Regions from separate parts of the Lapillicoccus jejuensis genome, predicted to be linked through region 3. Evidence: predicted binding sites of a transcription regulator. Region 3 holds the regulator's gene; each other region holds the start of a gene.

Region 1 (5,684 bases), 3.9 Mb from region 3:
TACGGCTCACCGCTGACAGCCGGACCGGCGGTGCACCGTACGGCGTCCCGGCGCGCACCTAGGCTGGTCGTCATGTCGGTCCCCACCGCCACGACGACCGCCCCGACGACCGCCCCGACGTCGGCCCCGACGACCCGGTCGATCCCGCAGGCGCTCGCGGCGCCCGAGCCGAGCATCAGCGTCGAGTTCTTCCCGCCGAGGACCGACGAGGCCGAGGCCACGCTGTGGGACACGGTGCGCCGGCTGGAGAAGCGGCACCCGTCGTTCGTGTCGGTGACCTACGGCGCGGGGGGCTCGACCCGCGATCGCACCGTCCGGGTAACCGAGCGGATCGCCCGCGAGACGACCCTGCTGCCGCTCGCGCACCTCACCTGCGTCGGGCACTCGATGACCGAGCTGCGCTCGGTCGTCGGCGCGTTCTCGGCCGCCGGCATCACCAACCTCCTCGCGCTGCGCGGCGACCCGCCGGGCGGCCCGGGGGAGGAGTGGGTGCGCCACCCAGAGGGGCTCGACCACGCCGAGGAGCTCGTCGCCCTGACCCGCTCGCTCGGGCCGTTCACCGTCGGTGTCGCCGCGTTCCCCGACCGGCACCCGGAGAGCCCGGACCTCGACCACGACGCCGACGTGCTCGTGCGCAAGGCCGACGCGGGCGCGGAGTTCGCCATCACGCAGTTCTTCTTCACCGTCGAGGCCTACCTGGCCCTGCGCGACCGGGTCGCCGCCCGAGGCCGCGACCTGCCGATCGTCCCCGGGCTCATGCCGGTCACCTCGGTGCGCCAGCTCGCCCGGATGACCGAGCTGTCCGGTCAGCCCGTCCCGCGGTCGGTGACCGACCGGCTCGAGGCGGCGGGCGACGACCCCGAGGCCGTCCGCGAGGTCGGCGTCGAGATCACGACCGAGCTCGCGCAGCGACTGCTCGCCGAGGGCGCACCGGGGCTGCACCTCATCACGATGAACCGCTCGCCCGCGACCCTGCAGGTGTGGGAGAACCTCGGGGTCACCGCCGCGCACTGACGGTGGTTCACTGAGCAGCGGCCCGGGGCGGATGGCGACCGGGTGCCGACCGACGAAAGGAGGCCCGGGTGAGCGTCCGACGAGTCCGGGTCCACCGGCAGAACGCCTACAACTCCGCCGTACGGACGTTCACGGTCCTCGTCGACGGTGAGCGAAGAGCGAAGCTGCGTAACGGTCGGACCGTCGACATCGAGGTGTCCCCCGGGGCGCACGCCGTCCAGGTGCGCATGAGCTTCATGTCCAGCCCGGCGTTCGACATCACTGCCGGAGAGCACGACGTCGACCTCGAGTGCCGGATCGTGGGAGGCGTCCTGGGCGCGTTCACCGACCCCGGTGGGTGGCTGCGCCTCAGCCCCGCGGAGTCCGACTCCCCGATCTAGCCCGTCGGGACGAAGAGGCGTCCTGAATGATCAGACGACCTCGACGGACTGGCCGCCGGTCAGGCGCAGCAGCTCGTCGTACGACGTCGCGAAGACCGCCCGCGGGTGCCCGGCCGCCGCCCAGACGGTGGGCCAGCGGGACAGGGCGATGTCGACGAAGGTCCGCATCGGGTGCAGGTGGCCGACGGGGGCGACGCCGCCGATGGCGAAGCCGGTCGCCTCGCGCACGGTCGCCGGGTCGGCGCGGTCGAGCGCGGCGACCTCGAGGACGTCGGCGACCTTGACGGTGTCGACCCGGTGCGCGCCGGAGGTGAGGACGAGCACGGGGACCGGCTCCGAGCCGGGCTCCTCGCGCAGGGCGAACACGAGCGAGCTGGCGATCTGGCCGACCTCGACGCCGAGCTGCTCGGCCGCCTCGGCGGCCGTCCGGGCCGAACCCGTGAGCACCGTGACGTCGCGGTCGACGAGCAGCTCGTGCAGGGCGGTGACGACCCGCTGGACCGAGGCGCTGGCGCGCACCGCGGCGTCGTCGTCCGCCGTCGCGAGGGGCTCCGGCGGCGTCATGGCCCGACGGTAGTGGGCGCGCGGGTCGCAGGAAGGAGAACGGTCCCCGTCGTCGCTTGACACGCTGTCCGAGGGCGGCTGTACCGTGGAGACATCGAACAGGTGTTCGACCCCGGTGGGTCGAGGAGCGTTCGCACGGCGGGTCCCCCCGGTCGCAGGACCGGGTCCCCGCCCTCATCCCACCATGCCCGAGAGCTGCCCGCGGAAGGGGCGATGCCGTCATGCGCCGGTACCACGATCCCGTCGACGTCCGGTCGGTGCGCGTCACCGCGCCGGCCACCGAGCCCGGCGAGCAGGACGAGCAGGGCGTCGGGCCCGTCGAGCCCGTCGAGCCGGTCGTCATCGGCGTGGACGCCCCGCCCGGCACCCCGGCCGGGTCCGAGGCCGAGCCGGTCCTCGCCCCGCAGGCCTTCATCTGGCACGACCGGCTGTACGTCGTCCGTCGCGTCCTCGGCCGATGGCGACAGCGCCGTGCCTGGTGGCGCGACGCGCTCGACCCGCGCCCCGGGCAGGCCACCGGCATCGCCGTCGCGTCGCGGGAGCAGCACGTGTGGCGCGTCGAGGCCGGGCCCGGCCGGCTCGCCGGGGTGGGGGTCTTCGACCTCGTCCACGACGACGCGCCGCAGCCCGGTGAGCCGGAGTGGGTGCTCGTCGGCGTCTCCGACTGACCACCACCCCGGCCGACCCACCCACCCCACCCCGACCGAGGAGAGCGATGAGCACCCACCACACCAGTCCCCGGGCGGCCGCGCCGCGGCCGGCCCGGGTGGGCACCGCGACCCTCGGCGACGGGCGGCGTCCGCCGGTGGCCACCCCGGTCCTCGACCTGCTCGACCGGTCCCGGGCCAGCCTGCTGCTGGCCTGCCGCACCGGCGACTCGGCCGAGCGCTACATCGAGGCGCACCTCGGGGCGCTGCGGGCCGCGGCGGCCCTGCTCGCCGCGCGCAGCGCGCCGACCGGGCGCTCGCGCCCGCGCAGCGTCTGGGAGGTGCTGCCGGCCGTGGCCCCCGACCTGGCCGAGTGGGCGGCCTTCTTCGCCGGGTCGGCGCGCCGACGGGTCGTCGTCGAGCGCGGCGGCGCCCCGAGCGCCCGCGAGTCCGACGACCTGCTGCGCCAGGCCGAGACCTTCCTCGAGATCGTCCAGGACGTCCTCGGCCTGCCCCGGGCCCAGCCGCTGCCGGACTACCTCGCCCCCCTCGCGCTCGCCCCGCTCCCGGCCCGCACGGGCGGCCGCGCGGCCCACGGCGGGCACACCGCACCCACCACCTCCGCCACCCCCTCCGGCCGCCGGCCGGGTCTCCCGACCTGACCGGGGGAGCCGTGCTCGACACCTTCGTCCACCTGCACGTGGCCTCCGGCTACTCGATGCAGTACGGCGCCTCGACCCCGGCCGCGCTCGTCGAGCGCGCGGCCGCGTGGGGCCAGCCCGCGCTCGCGCTCACCGACCGCGACGGCCTGTACGGCGCCGTGCGCTTCGTCCAGGCCTGCACCGAGTCCGGGGTCGCACCGATCCTCGGGGTCGACCTCGCGGTGCGGGTCCCCTCGGGCCGACCCCGCCGACCCGAGGGCGGGAGCGGCCGCTGGGGGCGCGCCGGAGGGCCGGCCGACTGGAGCGAGCGGGGGCTGTGGACCGGGCTCGAGGGCGGACCGGGGACGCGCGTCGCCGGCGGGGCGGGCGAGGTGCCCGGCTGGGGCGAGCGGTCGGGCCGGGTCCCGCCGCCGGCGTCGCGGACGACGTCCCGGCGCAGCGCGACCCCTCGCACCCCCGTCCGCGGCGGCGCGGCCGTCGACGCCCGCTGGCCCCGGGTCACCGTCCTCGCCCGGGGGCGGCGGCTGGGGCTCGAGGCGGGGGTCGGCTGGGCCCGGCTGTGCCGGCTCGTCACCCGCACCCACCTCGCCGGTGAGCGGGGCGAGCCGGTGACCACCCCCGAGCTGCTGCTCGACCACGCCGCGCCACCCGGCTGGGCACCGGGGGACGTGGACGGCGGCGCGACCGGCCGCCGGTCCGGGACGGGCCCGACCGACCTCGGACCGAGCCCGCTCGTCGTCCTGCTCGGTCCCGACTCCGACGTCGGCCGGGCCGCCCTGGCCCGTCGCCGCGACCTGGCCCGCGAGGCGCTCGCGCGCTGGCGGGCGCTGCTGCCCCCCGACGCCCTCGCCCTCGAGGTGGTCTGCCACGGCGGGCCGGAGGGCACCCCCGGCAACCTCGGGCACGCGGCGCGGATGCTCGCCCTCGCCCACGAGCAGGGCGTGCGGGTCGTCCTGTCCGCCGCCGTCCGGCACGCCGACCCGGACGAGGCGGCGACCGTCGACGTCCTCGACGCCGCCCGCCGTCTCGTCGCCCTCGACGTGCGCCACCTCGACCGGGTGACGACGGCCGGGCACCTCAGCCCGACCCCGGCGATGCTCGCCGTCGCCTGCGACGTCGTCCAGGCCTCCGGCCCGGGTCTCGCCGGTGGCACGACCCGGGTCCGCGAGGGCGCCCGGCGGCTGCTCGCCTCGACGGTCGACCTGGCGATGGAGTGCGTCCTCGACCCCGCGCTCGACCTCGGGATCGGCGGGGTGCACCTGCCCGAGCCGCAGGTCCTCGGGCTGCGCCCCGACCAGGACCCGCAGGCCGTCCTCGCCGAGCGCTGCCGGGCCGCCGTCGGGGGCCGCTACCCCGGGGCGACGGCGTCCGAGCTCGCTGCCGTCGAGACCCGGCTCGACGACGAGCTGGGTGTCATCGGCGGTCTGGGCTACCCCACCTACTTCCTCACCGTCGCCACCGTCGTCGACCTCGTCAAGGAGATGGGGGTCCGGGTCGCCGCGCGCGGGTCGGGGGCCGGGTCGCTCGTCAACTACCTGCTCGGGATCTCCGGGGTCGACCCGATGCGCTACGGCCTGCTCATGGAGCGGTTCTGCTCCCCGCTGCGGGCGCAGCTGCCCGACATCGACGTCGACGTCGAGTCCGCCCGCCGCACCGAGATCTACGAGCGGGTCCTCGAGCGCTTCGGCGGCGACCGGGTCACCTGCGTCTCGATGATGGACAGCTACCGGGTGCGGCACGCCATCCGCGACGTCGGCGCCGCGCTCGGGATGGCCCCCGCCGAGGTCGACGCGATGGCCAAGGCCTTCCCGCACATCTCCGCCCGCAACGTCCGGCACGCCATCGCCGACCTGCCCGAGCTGCGGGCCAGCGGCTTCGACGCGCCCCGGCTGCAGCTCATGCTCGACCTCGTCGAGCGGCTCGACGGCCTGCCCCGGCACATCGCCCTGCACCCGTGCGGGGTGATCCTGTCCGACTCCGGTCTGCTCGACCGCACCCCGGTCGAGGCCAGCTTCATCGGTTTCCCCATGAGCCAGTTCGACAAGGACGACGTCGAGGCGCTCGGGCTGCTCAAGCTCGACGTCCTCGGCATCCGGATGCAGTCGGCGATGGCCCACGCCGTCGAGCAGATCCGGCTCGTCGACGAGGTGGACGTCGACCTCGACGACCGCGCCCAGGTGCCGCTCGACGACGAGGCGACCTTCCGGATGATCCGCACGACGCACACCCTCGGGTGCTTCCAGATCGAGAGCCCCGGCCAGCGCGAGCTCATCGGCAAGTTCGGCCCCGAGTCGTTCGAGGACATCGTCACCGACATCTCGCTCTTCCGGCCCGGACCGGTGAAGTCGGACATGATCGTGCCCTTCCTCAACGCCCGGCAGGGGTGGGCGCAGCCGGAGTTCCTCCACCCCACCCTC
Region 2 (5,684 bases), 3.3 Mb from region 3:
CTCGACGGGGCTGCGGCCGTCGCGGTGGGCGGCGGGACCGGGCGGCGCGATCCCGAAGCGGCGCAGGCGTTCCCGGCCGGCGTCCGACATCCAGTCCGTCGTCCACGGCGGGTCGAGGCGGGTGACGACGTCGACCTCCCACCCGGACCGGCGGGCGACGTACGTGAGGTGGGCGGCGATCGCCTCGGTGGCCGGGCAGCCGCTGTACGTCGGCGTGACCGTCACCGTCGCGCGGCCGGTGGCCTCGTCGGCGGCCACCGAGCGGAGGATGCCGAGGTCGCCGACGGTGAGGACGGGGACCTCGGGGTCGGGCACGTCGCGCAGCGCGGCCTCGAGCTCGGCGGGGCTGGTGCGGGTGGTCGTGGTCACCAGGTCGCCCCGGGGTGCGAGCGGGCGAGGTACTGCATCTCGGCGAGCAGGCTGCCCATGGGGCGGGAGTGGATGCCGCGGCGACCGTCCTTGGCGCGCCAGGCGCCCGGCTCGGGGCGGGTGAGGCCGGCGGAGTGCAGGACGCGGTCGACGCGCCGGACGACGTGCTCGCGCAGCTGCGACGGGAGCGGGCCGCGGTCGGCCTCCGGGACGGCGAGGACGGTCTCGTCGTCGGTGAACAGCTCGTCGACGTACGGCGCCACGCGGTCGAGGGCGGCCTGCATGCGCCGGTGCGACTCGTCGGTGCCGTCACCGAGGCGGACGACCCACTGGGCGGCGTGGTCGACGTGGTAGCCCAGCTCCTTGACGCCCTTGGCCATGACGCCGGCGAGGACCGGGTCGGACGCGCCGGCGGAGAAGAGCTCGAGGCGGGTCGTGGAGAACCACAGCAGCCGGGCCATCTCGTCGGCGAAGTCGCCGCGCGGCTGCTCGACGAGGTGGACGTTGCGCCAGTCGCGCTCGTCGCGCCACATCGCGAAGTCGTCCTCGCCGCGGCCGGTGCCGTCGAGCTCGCCGACCCGGGGGTAGAGCGCCCGGGCCTGGCCGAGCAGGTCGAGCGAGACGTTGGCCAGGGCCATGTCCTCCTCGAGCTGCGGGGCGTTGGTCAGCCACTCCCCCAGGCGCTGGGCGTAGACCATCGCGTCGTCGGCGAGGCCGAGGAGGTAGGCGGCCGTCGCGGGGTCGGCGGGGGTCGTCGTACGGGAGGTCACAGGTACTCCACGTCGTCGGGGACGTCGTAGAAGGTGGGGTGCCGGTAGACCTTGTCGGCGGCCGGGTCGAAGAACGAGTCCTTCTCCCCCGGGCTGCTCGCCGTGATGTCGTCGGAGCGGACGACCCACAGCGAGACGCCCTCCTGGCGGCGGGTGTAGAGGTCGCGGGCGTTGCGCAGCGCCATCGTCGCGTCGGGCGCGTGCAGCGAGCCGACGTGGACGTGGCTGAGGCCGCGCTTGGCCCGGACGAAGACCTCCCACAGCGGCTGGTCGCGCTCAGGAGGCACGCACGACCTCCTGCTGGTCCTGCTGGACCTGCTGGCGGGCCTCGTGCTTGCGGGCGTGGGCGAGGGCGGCCTCGCGGACCCAGGCGCCGTCGTCGTGGGCGCGGCGGCGGTGGGCGATCCGCTCGGCGTTGCACGCGCCGTCGCCGGCGAGGACGGCCTTGAACTCTGACCAGTCGATGGCGCCGAAGTCGTGCTGCTGCCGCTCCTCGTCCCAGCGCAGGTCGGGGTCGGGGATGCGGACGCCGAGCCGGTCGGCCTGCTGCACCATCATGTCGACGAACCTCTGACGCAGGTCGTCGTTGCTGAACCGCTTGATGCCCCAGGCCATCGACTGCGCCGTGTGGCCGTTGCTCGCGGCCTCGCCGGAGTCGTGCGGGCCGAACATCATCAGCGCCGGCCACCACCAGCGGTCGACGGCGTCCTGCGCCATCTGCTGCTGCGCGGGCGTGCCGCGCATGAGCGTCCAGAGGATCTCGAAGCCCTGCCGCTGGTGGAAGGACTCCTCCTTGCAGACGCGGATCATCGCGCGGGCGTAGGGGCCGTAGGAGCACCGGCAGAGCGGCACCTGGTTCATGATCGCCGCGCCGTCGACCAGCCAGCCGATGGCGCCGCAGTCGGCCCAGGTGAGGGTGGGGTAGTTGAAGATCGAGGAGTACTTCTGCTTGCCCTCGTGGAGCATCTCCAGCAGCTCGCCGCGGTCGACGCCGAGCGTCTCGGCGGCGGAGTAGAGGTACATGCCGTGGCCGGCCTCGTCCTGCACCTTGGCGACGAGGATCGCCTTGCGGCGCAACGAGGGAGCGCGCGTGATCCAGGCCCCCTCCGGCTGCATGCCGATGATCTCGGAGTGCGCGTGCTGCGCGATCTGGCGCACGAGCGTGCGCCGGTAGGCCTCGGGCATCGCGTCCCGCGGCTCGATGCGCTGGTCGGCCGCGATGAGCTCCTCGAAGGAGGCCTCTCGCTCGGCGCGGTCCGGAGCCTGCTGGGCGGCCCGCACGGCGGCGTCGTACGCGCTCGTCTCGGCCGCGTTGAGCGGCTCGTCGGGGGTGGGCGGTCCGGTGACGACGTCGTCGACCGTCTCGGTGCCGTACATGCCTCGAGTATCCCTCCTTCCCCGACGTCAACACCGCATCGGAGGCCTTGTGGGGTAGGTCGCACTCCGGTAGACTTCGAACATACGTTCGAACCCAGGGGGGTGAGCATGCCGTCAGCAGCGGTCGAGAGTCCGGCCACGGACGGCGCCGCCGGGCCCGTCTCCTGGGCTGTGCTCGCCCAGGAGGTCGCCGACGGTCTCCTCTCGCCGTGGTCGGTGGCACCGACCCTGGGCTCGTACGACGACGCCGCCCTCCTGGCGCTGCCGCCGGCCGAGGCGGTGGCGGTGGTCGAGCTGTGCCGACGGTTGTCGGCGGTGGTCGACGCGGCGCAGGTGGCGGCGATCGAGGCGCTCGCGCGGCGGGACGAGGAGGCGGTCGAGGCGCTGGAGGAGCAGTGGGCGGCGGACCGGCGCGAGCGGGGGCTGGACGGCGCTCCGCAGCGTCTGCGGGGAGCACTGTCCGCGCACGAGGACACGGCGGCGACGTTGCTGCCGGTGCTGCAGCTGTCGCCCCGGGCGACCGAGGGCGTGCTCGAGGACGCGCGGATGCTGGTCGGGTCGTTGCCGGAGACGTTCGCGTTGGCCCGGGCCGGGCGGCTGTCGGGGCACCATGCGCGGGTGGTGGCCGGGCAGGCGCAGCTGGTCGCGGTGGACAAGCGGGGGGAGTTCGACCTCGTCGCGGTGCACCCGGAGCTGGGGAAGCGGCGCTACCGGCGGCGGCTGCCGGACCTGGCCACGCCCGCGCTGCGGCAGCGGGTCGCGCAGGTCGCCGCGGACGTCGACCCGGACGGTCTGCGCCGGCACACGGCCGCGGCGCTCGAGGGCCGGCACGTGCGGGTGCGGGCCGGGCTCGAGCCGGGGGTGTCGTCGTGGTCGGCGGTGCTGCGAAGCGAGGACTCGTTGGCGATGTGGGCGGTGATCGACGCCCTGGCGGATGAGTTCCTGCGCGCCGACGAGACCGCCGCCTCGTCCCGGCTCCGCGACCCCGACCAGGTGGGAGACCAGGTGGCAGACCAGGTGGGAGACCAGGTGGGAGACGAGGCGGGACACGAGGTGGGACACGAGGTGGGACACGGCGGGCCGCGGTCGGAGGCGGACGACGGGACCCGTCCGCGTCGGCGCGGTGTCGAAGCCGCTCGGGCCGACGCGCTCGTGGCGCTGGTCCTGGGCCAGGCCACGGTCACCACCACCGTCGACCTCACCGTCCCGCTGGTCGACTGGCCCGTGTCCCCGGGCGCCGCCGCCGACGACGCCGCTGCTGTGCCGGTCGAGGTGCCGGCCGACGACTCGATGGAAGGGCCGGTCGACGCGAGCGCGCACGACCTCGCCGCCCGGGACCTGGCCGCCCGAGTCCACGCCCTGCTGCGCGATCCCGTCCTGCGCGACCGCCTGGTCCTGGAGGACGAGGACGCCGTTGTCCACGGCGTCCCCGTCGTCCGGGCCCGCGCCCACCTGCGGCTGGTGAGCGACCGTCCCACCTCCCCGGGGACGGACGCGGACGACGAGGCCGACCGACGGGGCAGACCACCTGCGCCTGCCTCAGCGCCTGCCTCAGCGTCGCCCTCAGCGCCGCCCTCAGCGCCGCCCTCAGCGCCTGCCTCAGCGCCGCCCTCAGCGCCGCCCACAGCGTCGCCGTCGATCCGTACGGCGCTGCCCTGGCTCGTCGGGGTCGAGCACCCCCGCGTGGGCGTCCTGCTGCCCGACGCGATCGTCCGGCTCCTCGCCGACCCCGACACCCGCCTCCGCCTGCACGGCGCCCACCCCGACACCGGCACCCTGACCACCCACGACCCCACCACCTACCGACCCGGCGCCGCCCTGGCCCGCGCCGTCCGCGCCGTCCGCGCCCGCGACGGCCACTGCCGCTTTCCCGGCTGCACCACCACCGCCACCCGCTGCCAGCTCGACCACGTCCAGCCCTACCCGACCGGGCCCACCACCGCCACCAACCTCGCCGCCCTCTGCACCGGCCACCACCGCCTCAAGACCCACACCCCCTGGCGGTACGTCCTGCACCCCGACGGCACCTGCACCTGGACCTCACCCCTGGGCCACACCTACGACACCCACCCCGACCGACCCACCGACCGCGCCGCCTGACGACGGGGCCCGGGTGCGTCTGCCCAGCTGCGGCCCTCAGCCGGTGGGACCGCCGGTGGGACCGCCGCTGGACGTCGTCGAGTCCCCGGTGGGGTCGGTCTTGGAGTCGATGTACCACCGACCGTCGATCTGGACGAGGTCGATGTCGGTGGCGAACCCCTCCGGCAGGTCGGTGATCTGCGACTGCCGCACGGTGGCCCGGTTGCCGTTCACGCTCGCCCCGGAGACCACGGCGTTCTTCAGGGCCGCGATGTCCTGCTGGTCGGACAGGCTGCCGAGGACCTTCTGGAACCCGAGCGTGCACTGCTCGAGGGCGACCCCCTCCAGCGGTCGGCCGTTGGTCGACACCACCGCGCACGCGCCGTCCGCGTCCTTGTCGCCGAGCGCGTGGAAGAACGTCGTCACCGCCGCCCGCGGCGAGTCGGCACCGGGCGTGGGGCTGCCGCACCCGGCCACCAGCACGGCTCCGGCGGCCACGACGGCGACGGTCCCGAGGCGGGCCGTGCGCAGGAGCGGGAGGACGGGGCTCACCCGGCCATCCCACCACGCGGTGCTTGGATGGCACGGTGAACGCCGACCACGACCACCCGCACGGCCACGCTCACGGGAGCGGACCGGTCGCCGACGCGAGCGTGCGGCTCGCCCGCCCGGCCGACGCGCCGGCCGTCGGGGTGGTCCAGGCCGCGGTGTGGGTGCAGACGTACGGCGCCCTGCTGCCACCGGAGGCCCTCGGGGACCTCCAGCCCCCAGCCTTCGCGCGGGTGTGGCGCGAGTCGCTGGAGCACCCCCCGAGCGCGCGGCACCGGCTGCTCGTCGCCTGCGCGGGCGAGCAGGTCGTCGGGATGGCCGCCGTCGGACCCGGCGAGGACCCCGACGCGGGCTCCGACGACGCCGAGCTGCTCGTCCTCGGCGTGCACCCCGGCGCCCGCGAGCAGGGCCACGGGTCGCGGCTGGTCAACGCGGCCGTCGACACCGCCCGGGGAGCCGGCGCGACCGTGCTGCGGGCCTGGATCCCGGACCCGGCCGTCGCGGTCCGCCGCTTCCTCACCGCCGCCGGCCTCGAGCCGG
Region 3 (5,684 bases):
CGGCCAGCGGGTGGCTGCGGGGGACGGCGAGGCGGACCTCGTCCTCGAGCAGCACGGTCGAGACGAACAGGTCGAGGTCCTCGGACGCCGGCACCTCGTCCTGCTCGTAGGCGAACGTCACCGCGAGGTCGCAGTCACCCGCGCGGAGCGCGGCGAGCGCCTCGGGCGGCTCCGCCTCGCTGAAGCTCACCGACACGTCGGGGAAGCGCGACCTGACCAGCGACAGCGCCCGGGGCACGAGCGTCGCCGACGACGACGGGAACGCCATGAGCCGTACCCGGCCGGAGCGCAGTCCGGCGATCGCGGCGACCTCCTCCTCGGCCGCGTCGAGGGCGGCCAGCACGCCGACCGCGTGACGGGCGAGGACCTGGCCGGCCTCGGTGAGCCGCACCTGACGGCCGATGCGCTCGACGAGCACCGTTCCGGTGCGCTGCTCGAGCCGTCGCACCATCTGCGAGACGGCGGGCTGCGAGTAGCCCAGGGCGGTGGCCGCCCCGGTGAAGCTGCCCTCCTCGGCGATGGCGCGCATGACCCTCAGTCCGGCGGCGTCGATCATGGGCGGATTCTATAACGCCGCGTTATGCCGACGGTCCGTTCGCCACGAGATCGTCATGGAGGTAGGGATTGGGTCCGGTAGGGCCGACCCTCGTCGGGTCGGGTGCCGGGCGATACTGAGGGGGTGATCCGCCCCGCCTCCGCACGCCCCTCCTGGGTGCTGCGACCGGCGGAGGGGGGCGCGGTCGAGGGTCCGGGGTCGTTCGACGAGCTCCTCGGCCTCGTCCGGGCCGGCGAGGTCGCCGTCCTCACCGGGGCCGGGCTCAGCACCGAGTCGGGGATCCCCGACTACCGCGGCCCGGACGGCACCCGGCGCGTCATGCCGATGCAGTACGACGAGTTCAGCGGCTCCTCCGCCGCCCGCCAGCGCTACTGGGCCCGCAGCTTCATCGGCTGGCAGCGCTTCACCCGCGCGCACCCGAACGCCGGTCACCGCGCCGTCACCGCGCTCCAGCGCAGCGGCCGTCTCACCGGGATCGTCACCCAGAACGTCGACGGACTGCACCAGGAGGCCGGTGCCCACGACGTCCTCGAGCTGCACGGCACGCTCGATCGGGTCGTCTGCCTCACCTGCGGCGACCGCAGCTCCCGGGTGGCGCTGCACGAGCGGATGGCGCTGGCCAACCCCGGGTTCGCCGACCGGGTGCTCGCCGTCGCGGGGGACGCCTCGCGCGTCACCAGCCAGATCCGGCCCGACGGCGACATCGTCCTCGACGACGACCTCGTGACGACCTTCCACCTGCAGGCCTGCCTCGTCTGCGGGCGCGACACCCTCAAGCCCGACGTCGTCTTCTTCGGCGAGTCGGTCCCGAAGGAGACCGTCGCCCACGCCTTCGACACGGTCGACCGGGCCCGCGGCCTGCTGGTCCTGGGCTCGTCGCTGGCGGTGATGAGCGGCTACCGCTTCGTGCGGCGGGCCCACCGCGACGGCAAGCCGGTGGCCATCGTCACGGCCGGCCCCAGCCGCGGCGACGGCGAGGCGACCATCCGGCTCCACGGCCCCTTGGGGGAGACGCTCACAAGGCTGGCCGCCGCCGTCGCCTGAGCGTCACACCCGGCGCAGGACCGCCGTGACCTTGCCGAGGATCGTCGCGTGGTCGCCGTCGATGGGCGTGTACGCCGGGTTGTGCGGCATGAGCCACACGTGGCCGTCGGTGCGCTTGAACGTCTTGACCGTCGCCTCGTTGTCGAGCATGGCCGCGACGATGTCGCCGTTGTCCGCGGTCGGCTGCTGCCGCACGACGACCCAGTCGCCGTCGCAGATGGCCGCGTCGACCATCGAGTCGCCGACGACCTTGAGCAGGAAGAGCGACCCCTCGCCGACGATCTGCTTGGGCAGCGGGAAGACGTCCTCGACGACCTCCTCCGCGAGGATCGGACCGCCGGCGGCGATCCGCCCCACCACGGGCACGTACGACGCCGCCGGGCGCGCGTCCCCCGAGCCCGTCTCGTCCGACGGCGTCTCGAGCAGCCCCTGGCTGTCGATGATCTGCCGGGTGCCGGCGTCACCCGAGCGGTAGCCCCGCTCCTCGGGGGCGGCGTCGGGGGAGACGACCTCGATGGCGCGCGGCCGGTTCGGGTCGCGGCGCAGGTACCCCTTGCGCTCGAGGGTCGACAGCTGGTGGGCGACGCTGCTCGGGCTGGTCAGGCCCACGGCCTCGCCGATCTCGCGCAGGCTCGGCGGGTAGCCCCGACGGTCGACCGAGTTGCGGATGACCTCGAGCACACGCCGCTGACGGACCGTGAGGCCGTCGCCCTGGCCCCGCTCGGGCATCTCGTGCACCTGTGCCATCCCTGCTCCTCGGTCTCTCGTCTGCGGTGCCGGGGAGCGCGTTCCCGCAGGTCAGGGCGGGGTCACGCGGCCGGCGGGGGTGCTCTGTCGGTGGTCGGTGATGGACTCTCGTCCATGGCCAGAGACTACGACCTTCGAACGAGCGTGCCAAACACCTGTTCGACGCGTGTCTCGACTTTCTCGCACACGCGTGCTACAAATTGGACAGGCGTTCGATCGCACACCCGTTCGACCGGCCTCGTCCCCGCCCCTGAGGAGCTATCGATGAGCGCAGCAGCCGTCTGGTCCGTCGCCCCCGCCACCGACCTGGTGGGCGCCCCGTCGCGTCGCCCCGAGCTCCGGCTCGTCCCGACCGGCCGCGCCGCCCGCGCCGCGTCCGCCCCGCTGCGGATCACCCGCTTCGGCCGGCTGCTCGTCCTCGCCTCGGCCGTCACCCTGGGAGTGGTCCTGCTCGTCAGCGTGCTGGGCGCCGGGTCCGCCGCGGCGACCATCGACCACACCGTGACGGTCTCCTCGGGGCAGACGCTGTCGCAGGTCGCCGCCCACGAGCTGCCGGGCCTGCCCGTCGACGAGGGCGTCGCGCAGATTCAGCTGGCCAACGGGCTCAGCTCGCTCCAGGTGCACGCGGGGCAGCGCCTCGCCATCCCGGCCCTGCCCTGAGCACCCTCCCCCGCTGCTCGTCCACCCCTCTGCTCGACCCGACCGCCCTGCCGGCGGTTCATCCCGGGCTCCGCGACGTCCGCGCGGAGGGCCGGGTCCCGGGACCGCGTCACGACTCGACCCCGTGACACGACGTCCCTGAGGGAGACGGTGCCGCCCCGCCCACCGGGCGGCACCGTCGCTCCTCCCTCGTGATGGGGAGCCGCCTCCGCCGCGGGAGGGATCCGTCGCACTCCCTCGGTCGGTAGGAAGGGAGGTGGCGGGGTGCTCACCCGCCGTCCGTGATGGAGGGGAGAAGGACGATGACGGCGACACCCGGAGGACGGCCCGCGCGCACCTGGGGCCGGGGATGGCGTTCTGCCGTGACCGTGCTCGCGATCCTGGCGCTGGGTGTCCCGGCGGCGGCGGCCACCGCGGCGCCGACGCCTCCGGTCCCGAAGCCTGCTGTCCCCGCGAGCACCGCCACGGCGCACGACCGGCGCCCGGCCGCTCAGGCGCGTCTGCAGCAGGACCTGCAGGCGGTCGTCGACGCCGGAGCGGTCGGCGTGGTCGCAGCGAGCACGACCCGCGGCGGCGACTGGTGGAAGGGGGCCGCCGGGGTGCGGAACCCGTCGACCGGGTCGGCGGCCCAGCCGTTCGACACCGTGCGGGTCGGCAGCGTGACGAAGGCGATGGTCGCCACCCTCGCCATGCAGGAGGTGGACCGCCGGCACTGGAGCCTGTCGACGACGGTCGACGACGTCCTGCCCGGGCTGCTGGGCGCGCACGGCGACGTCACCCTGGAGGAGCTGCTGAGCCACCGCTCCGGCTTACCCGACTACCTCACGGCCCTGCTGCGCACGGCGCAGACCCCGGAGCAGGTCGAGACGGTCCTCGCGACGCGTCGTACGGACCAGCAGCTCGTCGCCGCGGCGCTGGCGGACCCGTGGTCGTTCACGCCCGGCACCTCGTTCTCCTACTCCAACACCAACTACGTCGTGGTCGGGATGATGCTCGCTGCGGCGACGCACCGCAGCGTCGGGAGCCTGCTGGCCCAACGGGTGTTCGCGCCCGCCGGGATGGGCTCCGCGCGCTTTCCGATGAACGGGCCGACGTACGACGGCGCGCACCTGTCCGACGTCGCGCTGTGGGGTGACCCGCCCGGCATCCTCGATGACCTCGGGTCGACCTCGTTCTCCTCCGCCGGCGCGGTGGTGGCCAACGCGTCCGACATCGACCGGTTCTACCGTGCGTTGATGGCAGGACGGCTCACCTCGAAGGGCTCCCTGCAGCAGATGCTCACGCCCCGGACCACCACCCCGCTGCGCTACGGACTGGGCATCTACGCCGTCGGTGACCCGTGCCCCGCGGCCGACGGGAGCCCCCAGCTGCTCTTCGGGCACGACGGCGCCACCTTCGGCACCCTCACCGTGGTCTTCACCTCCACCGACGGCACCCGGCAGGCGTCGGTGGCCTACAACGGGCGGGACTACAGCACGACGACCCCGCAGTCCGCGGTCGCCGCCAACCAGGTGCTCGTCGACGCGTTCACGGCGAGCTGCCCACGGCCCGTCACCGCCGGCGGCCAGACCGCGGGCGAACGGCCGGACGGGGTGGACGGACGACTCCTCGGTCAGGCCCCCCAGGACGCCTGGGTCCCGCCGACGCGCTCGGCGCTGACCCGCTCGAGGTAGCCGGACGCCGTGAATGCGGCCACCGGGTCCCGCGGCAGACCGCGGGCCTCGCGACGGTCCGCGAGGCGCTCCCGGACGTCGGTGCGGTAGGCGTCCATGAGGACGTCGTTCGCGCCGAGGACGTCGCCCGCCTCGTGCGCCGCCCGCAGCGCCGGCTCGTCGACGAGCAGCGCCTTGGCCAGCCCCTCCTCGACGTTGAGCACCGACCGCAGCTGCCCGCGGACCTTCGGCTCGATGTTGTGGCACTGGTCGAGCATGAAGCTGACCTCGGACGACGGCAGGTGGGCGTCCTGCTCGACGATCTCGTGGAGGATCCGGAAGAGCTGGAACGGGTCGGCCGCACCGACCATGAGGTCGTCGTCGGCGTAGAAGCGCGAGTTGAAGTCGAAGGCACCGAGCCGCTTCGCGCGCAGCAGCATCATGACGATGAACTCGATGTTCGTGCTCGGGGCGTGGTGCCCGGTGTCGAGGACGACGACGGCCTGGTCGCCGAGGGCGAGGCAGTGGGTCAGCGACGTGCCCCAGTCCGGGATGTCCATCGAGTAGAACGACGGCTCGAACAGCTTGTACTCGATGAGCAGCCGCATCCCCGGGTCGAGCAGCGCGTAGACCTGTTGCAGCGAGTCGGCCAGCCGGTCCTGGCGGGCGCGCAGCGAGTCCTGCCCGGGGTAGTTCGTGCCGTCGGGGAGCCACAGCTTGAGGTCGCGGGACCCGGTCGCCCGCATGACGTCGACGCACTGCGCGTGGTGGGCGATCGCCTTGTCCCGGACGCGCTCCTCCGGGTGGGCGAGCGACCCCAGCCGGTAGTCGTCGTCCTGGAACAGGTTGCTGTTGATCGCGCCGATGCTCACGCCCTCCTCGCGGGCGTGCGCGGCCAGGGCGTCGAACCCGCCCCGCTCGTCGGGCACGAGGTCCCACGGGATGTGCAGCGACACCCGCGGCGCCAGACCGGTGAGGCGGTGCACCTGCGCCGCGTCCGACACCTTCTCGAACGGGTCGCGCGG

What was found. The regulator LexA, encoded in region 3, represses DNA repair genes until DNA is damaged. The targets are predictions, from matches to a motif close to TCGAACANNTGTTCGA.
Region 1: a site for LexA is predicted at 2,053-2,068, ahead of FB458_RS18630 (YbaK/EbsC family protein). Genes of this name have one in related genera too.
Region 2: a site for LexA is predicted at 2,593-2,608, ahead of FB458_RS15630 (HNH endonuclease signature motif containing protein). Genes of this name have one in related genera too.

Annotation. Positions count from the first base shown of each region.
Region 1 covers NZ_VFMN01000001.1:4,022,538-4,028,221, reverse strand. Annotated here, with positions in the region: gene metF (methylenetetrahydrofolate reductase [NAD(P)H]) at 73-1,014, shown strand; gene FB458_RS18635 (hypothetical protein) at 1,083-1,394, shown strand; gene FB458_RS18630 (YbaK/EbsC family protein) at 1,425-1,958, opposite strand; gene FB458_RS18625 (DUF6504 family protein) at 2,180-2,626, shown strand; gene FB458_RS18620 (SAV_6107 family HEPN domain-containing protein) at 2,674-3,267, shown strand; gene dnaE (DNA polymerase III subunit alpha) at 3,279-5,684, shown strand, end outside.
Region 2 covers NZ_VFMN01000001.1:3,363,856-3,369,539, reverse strand. Annotated here, with positions in the region: gene paaD (1,2-phenylacetyl-CoA epoxidase subunit PaaD) at 1-372, opposite strand, end outside; gene paaC (1,2-phenylacetyl-CoA epoxidase subunit PaaC) at 366-1,139, opposite strand; gene paaB (1,2-phenylacetyl-CoA epoxidase subunit PaaB) at 1,136-1,426, opposite strand; gene paaA (1,2-phenylacetyl-CoA epoxidase subunit PaaA) at 1,416-2,516, opposite strand; gene FB458_RS15630 (HNH endonuclease signature motif containing protein) at 2,625-4,616, shown strand; gene FB458_RS15625 (hypothetical protein) at 4,653-5,147, opposite strand; gene FB458_RS15620 (GNAT family N-acetyltransferase) at 5,183-5,684, shown strand, end outside.
Region 3 covers NZ_VFMN01000001.1:100,878-106,561, reverse strand. Annotated here, with positions in the region: gene FB458_RS00460 (LysR family transcriptional regulator) at 1-556, opposite strand, end outside; gene FB458_RS00455 (Sir2 family NAD-dependent protein deacetylase) at 716-1,600, shown strand; gene lexA (transcriptional repressor LexA) at 1,604-2,347, opposite strand; gene FB458_RS00445 (LysM peptidoglycan-binding domain-containing protein) at 2,612-3,007, shown strand; gene FB458_RS00440 (serine hydrolase domain-containing protein) at 3,370-4,680, shown strand; gene rhaI (L-rhamnose isomerase) at 4,620-5,684, opposite strand, start outside.